Regions from separate parts of the Streptomyces sp. NPDC058691 genome, predicted to be linked through region 1. Evidence: predicted binding sites of a transcription regulator. Region 1 holds the regulator's gene; the other holds the start of a gene.
What was found. The regulator HspR, encoded in region 1, represses chaperone genes until heat shock. The targets are predictions, from matches to a motif close to TTGAGNNNNNNNNNCTCAA.
Positions count from the first base shown of each region.

Region 1 (3,401 bases):
ACCAGAACTACCGCCGCCGGGTGGAGCGGGACCGCATCGCCGTCCGCGAGGTCGCGATCGCCAATCTGCTCACCGAACTGCTTCCGGTGCTCGACGACATCGGCCGGGCCAGGGACCACAAGGAACTGGTCGGCGGCTTCAAGTCGGTCGGCGAGTCCCTGGAGACGGTGGCCGCCAAGCTGGGCCTCCAGCAGTTCGGCAAGGAGGGCGAGCCCTTCGACCCGCTGGTGCACGAGGCACTGATGCACAGTTACTCACCGGACGTCGCGCAGACGACCTGCGTGCAGATCCTGCAGCCCGGGTATCGCTTCGGTGAGCGCACCATCCGCCCCGCGCGGGTGGCGGTCGCCGAGCCCCAGCCGGGCACACAGGGCGCGCAGGGCAACGCCGATCCGGCGGACGAGGAGAACGGTGGCCCGGAACAGGGCTGACGTGACTCGCGCACGGAAGCCACGGAAGGCACGGAAGGAGGGACGCCGGGGATGAGCATCAGCAGGGATTTGTTCGAGAAGGATCTCTACAAGGTCCTCGGCGTCCCGAAGGACGCCACCGAGGCGGAGATCAAGAAGGCGTACCGGAAGCTCGCCCGCGAGTTCCACCCGGACGCCAACAAGGGCGACGCCAAGGCCGAGGAGCGCTTCAAGGAGATCTCCGAGGCGAATGACGTGCTGTCCGACCCCAAGCGCCGCAAGGAGTACGACGAGGGCCGCGCCCTCTTCGGCAACGGCGGCTTCCGCACCGGCCCGGCCGGCGCGGGCGGGTTCGGCTTCGACCTCGGCGACCTCTTCGGCGGCGCCGGCGGTGCCGGCGCGCCGCCCCAGGGCGGCGGCTTCGGCGGCGGCCTGGGAGACGTGTTCGGCGGTCTGTTCAACCGGGGCGGCGCGACGACCCGTACGCAGCCCCGGCGCGGCCAGGACATCGAGACCGAGGTGACGCTGAAGTTCACCGAGGCGGTGGACGGTGCCACGGTTCCGCTCAAGATGACCAGCCAGGCTCCCTGCAAGGCCTGTTCCGGCACCGGCGACAAGAACGGCACGCCGCGGGTGTGCCCGACCTGTGTCGGCACCGGCCAGGTCTCGCGCGGTGGCGGCGGCGGTTTCTCGCTGACCGACCCCTGCGTGGACTGCAAGGGCCGCGGCCTCATCGCGCAGGACCCCTGCGAGGTCTGCGGCGGCAGCGGCCGGGCCCGCTCGGCGCGCACCATGCAGGTGCGCATCCCGGCCGGCGTCACCGACGGGCAGCGCATCCGGCTGCGCGGCAAGGGCGCCCCCGGCGAGCGCGGCGGCCCGGGCGGCGACCTGTATGTGACCGTGCACGTCGACGCCCACCCGGTCTTCGGCCGCAAGGGCGACAACCTCACCGTCGTGGTGCCCGTCTCCTTCACGGAGGCGGCTCTCGGCGGCGACATCAAGGTCCCGACGCTCGGCGGTCCCCCGGTCACCCTGAAGTTGCCCCCGGGCACGCCCAACGGGCGTACGCTGCGGGCGCGTGGCAAGGGTGCCGTCCGCAAGGACGGCACGCACGGCGATCTGCTGGTCACCGTCGAGGTCGCCGTTCCGGCGGCCACCGAGGGCAAGGCGCTGGACGCCCTGGAGGCGTACCGGGAGGCGACTGCGGACATCGATCCGCGGGCAGAGCTGTTCAAGGCCGCGAAGGGAGTCTGAGCCGATGAGCATGAGCGGCGGCATGCGGGGCGGACGGGGTCGCAACCCGTACGAGCTGACGGACGAGTCCCCCGTCTACGTCATCTCGGTGGCGGCTCAGCTCTCCGGCCTGCACCCTCAGACCCTCCGGCAGTACGACCGGCTCGGCCTGGTCTCGCCCGACCGCACGGCCGGGCGGGGCCGCCGCTACTCGGCCCGCGACATCGAGCTGCTGCGCGAGGTGCAGCGTCTCTCGCAGGACGAGGGCATCAACCTCGCGGGCATCAAGCGCATTATCGAACTGGAGAACCAGGTCGCGGCGCTGCAGTCGCGGGTGGCCGAACTGGCGGCCGCCGTCGACGGCGCCGCGGCGGCCATGCAGCAGCGCGAGGCGGCCGTCCACGCCTCCTACCGGCGCGACCTGGTGCCGTACCAGGACGTGCAGCAGACCTCGGCGCTGGTGGTGTGGCGGCCCGCCAAGCGGCCCGAGTAGCCGCGGGCGAGGCGCTCCGCTACGAGAGCAGGTCGGCGGGCCCCAGCGACACGCGGTGCAGATGGCGCCCCGAGGCGATCATGGCGTGCAGCAGGCGGTGGCCCTCCGCCGCGGGGATGAGCCCGTCGGCGCACGCGTCCCGCATCAGGTCGAAGGTCTCCTTCGTGGTGATCCCGCGCCGGCGCGTGAAGTTGCGGGCGGAACGGTCGTCGGTGATCCACACCGAGCCGCGGAACTCGCGCCGCCGGGTGATCAGTACGCAGGTCTCGGCCTCCCCGAGATGCCGGGTCGGCGCGTTCGCCGGGCCGCCGAAGACCGCGCGGCGCAGCCGGTCGACCTCCCGCAGCTCGTCGCCCTCGGTGATCTCCACGGGCTCCCCCAGCCAGCCGGCCTCGGCCAGCCCGGCCAGCCGCGGCAGGAACCGCGCGGAGCGGGCGGCCTCGTAGGCGACGGCCTGGGTCCAGCGGCCGCGGCCGTCCAGCACCTTCTCCAGCAGGAGCATCCGGTCGACGGCGGCGAAGTTGCACAGGACGGTGTTGTCCGGGAACCACCAGGCGGTCATGGCTGGAAGACCAGGTCCCCTTCTTCCGCGTCCTGTTGATCGGTGCCGCCTGCGGTGCTGGTGCCGTTGCCGGGCGCGGGTTCGTCGGGTTCGGGGGCCAGCAGGTCGTGCAGCCGTTCCACCTCCGTGTCCAGCAGAGCGGCCAGCGGGCGCAGCGTCGTCTCCCCGTCCCGATAGGCCTTGTACAACTCCGAGGCCAGACGCGGCGGGAAGCGCTCCGCCGAGGCCCGGGACGCCTGCCGCTGGTACTCGTCACCGGCGCCCGCGAGCAGATGGCACGACTCGGTGGTCAGGGCGCGCAGATGCTTGCGGCGTACGGCGTCGATCAGGCCGAGCTGGTGCAGTCGCGCGGCCAGCGCGCTCGGTGACACCCGGAAGCGGACGACCAGCCGCTCGAAGGCGCTGTCCGTCAACTCCCCCTCCGCGGCGGCGGCCTCCGTCAACTCCCGGGCGGGCATCAGCAGATGCGAGGCGAAGACGTTGGCCCGCACTTCGGCCAGGTCCTTCTGCCGGCCTGGGGCGACATGGGACTCCACGACGACGCTGCGGGCGTCCCTGGCGAGGATGTGGCAGAGCTCGTGGGCCAGGGTGAAGCGCTGCCGCGTCCACAGATCGGTGGGCGCGACGAGGACGAGGCGGAAGGTGTCGGTCTGCCAGGCGAGTCCGTCCACAGCCTGGGGAAGACCGGTGATGGCCACGTCCA
Region 1 is NZ_JBHXSO010000009.1:159,185-162,585, forward strand. It holds gene grpE (nucleotide exchange factor GrpE) at 1-431, shown strand, start outside; gene dnaJ (molecular chaperone DnaJ) at 483-1,664, shown strand; gene ACFWVC_RS09340 (heat shock protein transcriptional repressor HspR) at 1,669-2,136, shown strand; gene ACFWVC_RS09345 (hypothetical protein) at 2,156-2,698, opposite strand; gene ACFWVC_RS09350 (ImmA/IrrE family metallo-endopeptidase) at 2,695-3,401, opposite strand, start outside.

Region 2 (3,401 bases), on a different contig from region 1:
CCAGCAGGGCCGCGGTCGGGTCGCCGCGGTAGTCGGAGCCCACCTTGTCGATCTCGTCGAGCAGGACCACCGGGTTCATGGACCCGGCCTCCTTGATGGCGCGCACCAGGCGGCCGGGCAGCGCGCCGACGTAGGTGCGCCGGTGGCCGCGGATCTCCGCCTCGTCGCGGACGCCGCCGAGCGCGACGCGCACGAACTTCCGTCCCATCGCGCGGGCAACGGACTCGCCGAGCGAGGTCTTGCCGACGCCGGGCGGGCCCACCAGGGCCAGCACCGCGCCTCCGCGGCGCCCGCCGACGACCCCGAGACCGCGGTCGGTGCGGCGCTTGCGCACGGCCAGGTACTCGGTGATGCGCTCCTTCACGTCGTCCAGGCCCGCGTGGTCGGCGTCCAGCACCGCCCGCGCGCCGGGGATGTCGTAGGCGTCCTGGGTCGTGGTGTTCCACGGCAGTTCCAGGACGGTGTCGAGCCAGGTGCGGATCCAGCTGCCCTCGGGGGACGCGTCGCTGGACCGCTCCAGCTTCTCGACCTCCTTCATGGCGGCCTCGCGCACCTTCTCGGGCAGGTCGGCGGCCTCGACGCGGGAACGGTAGTCGTCCGCCTCGTCCTCCGGGTCGCCGTTCAGCTCGGCCAGCTCCTTGCGGACGGCCTGAAGCTGCTGCCGCAGCAGGAACTCGCGCTGCTGCTTCTCCATGCCCTCCTGGACGTCCTTGCGGATGGTCTCGGCGACGTCCTGCTCGGCCAGGTGGTCGCGCAGCCACTGGGTGGCCAGCTTCAGCCGGGCGACTGGGTCGACGGTCTCCAGCAGCTCGACGCGCTGCTTGGTGGTGAGGAAGCCGGAGTAGCCGGCGTTGTCGGCCAGCTGCGAGACGTCGTCGATCTGCTGGACGCGGTCCACGATCTGCCAGGCACCGCGCTTGCGCAGCCAGCTGGTGGCCAGCGCCTTGTACTCCTTGACGAGTTCCGCGACGGTGCCGGGCGCCTCGGCGGGCACCGGTTCCGCGATCTCGGTCCCCTCCACCCACAGGGCGGCGCCGGGTCCGGTCGTGCCCGCGCCGATGCGCACACGGCTGACGCCGCGGATCACGGCCCCGGGATCGCCGTCCGACAGCCGTCCCACCTGCTCGACGGTGCCCAGCGTGCCCACTCCCGCGTAGTCGCCGTCCACGCGGGGAACGAGCAGGACCCGCGGCTTGTTGCCGACACCGGGCAGACCGGACCGCTGAGCGGCCTGGGCCGCCTCGACGGCGGCACGCGCCTCGGCGTCGGTGAGGTCCACGGGCACGACCATGCCCGGCAGGACCACCGCGTCGTCGAGCGGCAGCACGGGCAGGGTGAGCGGCGCGAACGCCGACGAAGACGATTGAGCCATTATCTCTCCCTAAGCAATCAAGTTGAGCTATGCAGACTCAATGCTTCTGATGCCCCCGGTGTTCCCCGGACCGTGTTCGCTCTGAGCGATCGACCCCCGACCGGCCCCCGACCGGCCGCTGACCTGCCGCTCATTACGCTGAGTCCATGCACGCGAACGAAGAGGGACGACCCGTCACACTCGACCGCCGCGAGGGACCGTACGGCGAGGTGGCCCTGCGCCGGCACGGCGAGCGGTTCGAGATCATCGCCAACGGCACCTTTCTGATGGACACCTCCGACGGCCGCTCGGAACGGCTGCTGGTCGACGCCGCCCTGGCCGCCCTGCCGGCGGACCGAACCGGCCTGTCGGTGCTGATCGGCGGCCTGGGCGTGGGCTTCTCCCTGGCCCACGCGGTGCGGGAGCCGCGCTGGGAGCGGATCGCGGTGGCCGAGCGCGAGCGGGCGGTCGTCGACTGGCACCGCGCCGGACACCTGGCGCCGTTCTCCGAGCACGCGCTGGACGATCCGCGGGTGACGGTGCTGGAGGGCGACCTCGTGGCGTATCTGCGGGAGGCGGACGCGACCTACGACGCCCTGTGCCTGGACATCGACAACGGCCCCCACTGGACGGTCACCGACGACAACCGGGGGCTGTACGGCCCCGAGGGCCTGGCGGCCTGCCGGGCACGGCTCACACCCGGCGGCGTACTGGCGGTATGGTCGGCCAAGCCGTCCGCCGCGTTCGAGGACGCACTGCGGTCTGCGCGGTTCACGCAGGTCCGGACGATGGAGACCCCCGTGAATCGGGGCGTTCCGGATGTCGTGCACCTGGCAATCACACCCGGATAGCCGCGGCGCCGTCGTGCCCCGTACGCTGCTGCGCAACGCAAACGACCATGGGGGACCGCACATGGACACCACTCAGACTCCGGGCGACGCCGCAGCGGTCGCGGCCACCCCCGGCGCGCAGCGCCGGGTGCTGGTGGTCGAGGACGACGCGACGATCGCCGACGCCATCGCCGTACGCCTGCGGGCGGAGGGCTTCCAGGTCCGCACCGCGGGCGACGGGCCGGCCGCGGTGGAGACCGCCGCCTCCTGGCAGCCCGACCTGCTGGTGCTCGACGTCATGCTGCCCGGCTACGACGGCCTGGAGGTCTGCCGCCGCGTGCAGGCCGCGCGGCCCGTGCCGGTGCTGATGCTCACCGCGCGCGACGACGAGACCGACATGCTCGTCGGCCTCGGCGTGGGCGCCGACGACTACATGACCAAGCCGTTCTCGCTGCGCGAGCTCGTCGCCCGGGTGCACGTCCTGCTGCGCCGCGTGGAGCGGGCCACCATCGCCGCCCGCGACCCGCGCGGCGCCAACATGCAGCTCGGCGACCTGGAGATCGACAACGCCCAGCGACGGGTCCGGGTCCGCGGCGCGGACGTGCACCTGACGCCCACCGAGTTCGACCTGCTGGTGTGCCTGGCGCAGCAGCCGCGCGCCGTGCTCTCCCGCGAGCAGCTGCTCGCGGAGGTCTGGGACTGGGCCGACGCCTCGGGCACCCGGACCGTCGACAGCCACGTCAAGGCCCTGCGGCGCAAGATCGGCGCGGAGCGCATCCGTACCGTCCACGGTGTCGGCTACGCCCTCGAGACCCCCACGCCATGAGCCCCTACAGCGCGCCACGCCCGCCGAGCCTGCGGGACCGCGTGTGGGCCGCGCTGCGGCCGTGGGACCCGTTCCGGTCCATCAAGGCGGCGCTGCAGTTCCTGGTCATCGCCTCCGTGGCGATCACCACATTCCTCATCTATGTGGCGATGCACTCCGCGACCGAGATCAGGATCATCACGATCTTCTCGATCATCGCCTCGCTGCTCATCTCCCAGCTGGTCGCCCACGGGCTGACCGCGCCACTGCGGGAGATGACCTCGGTGGCCATCGGCATGGCCCGCGGCGACTACAGCCGCCGGGTCACCGCCGCCCGCCGTGACGAGGTCGGCGAGCTGGCCGACGCCTTCAACCGGATGGCCGCCGACCTGGAGGCCGTCGACCGGCACCGCAA
Region 2 is NZ_JBHXSO010000005.1:147,452-150,852, reverse strand. It holds gene lon (endopeptidase La) at 1-1,372, opposite strand, end outside; gene ACFWVC_RS05820 (spermidine synthase) at 1,519-2,202, shown strand; gene ACFWVC_RS05815 (response regulator transcription factor) at 2,264-3,007, shown strand; gene ACFWVC_RS05810 (ATP-binding protein) at 3,004-3,401, shown strand, end outside.
Region 2: a site for HspR is predicted at 1,395-1,413, ahead of lon (endopeptidase La). Genes of this name have one in related genera too.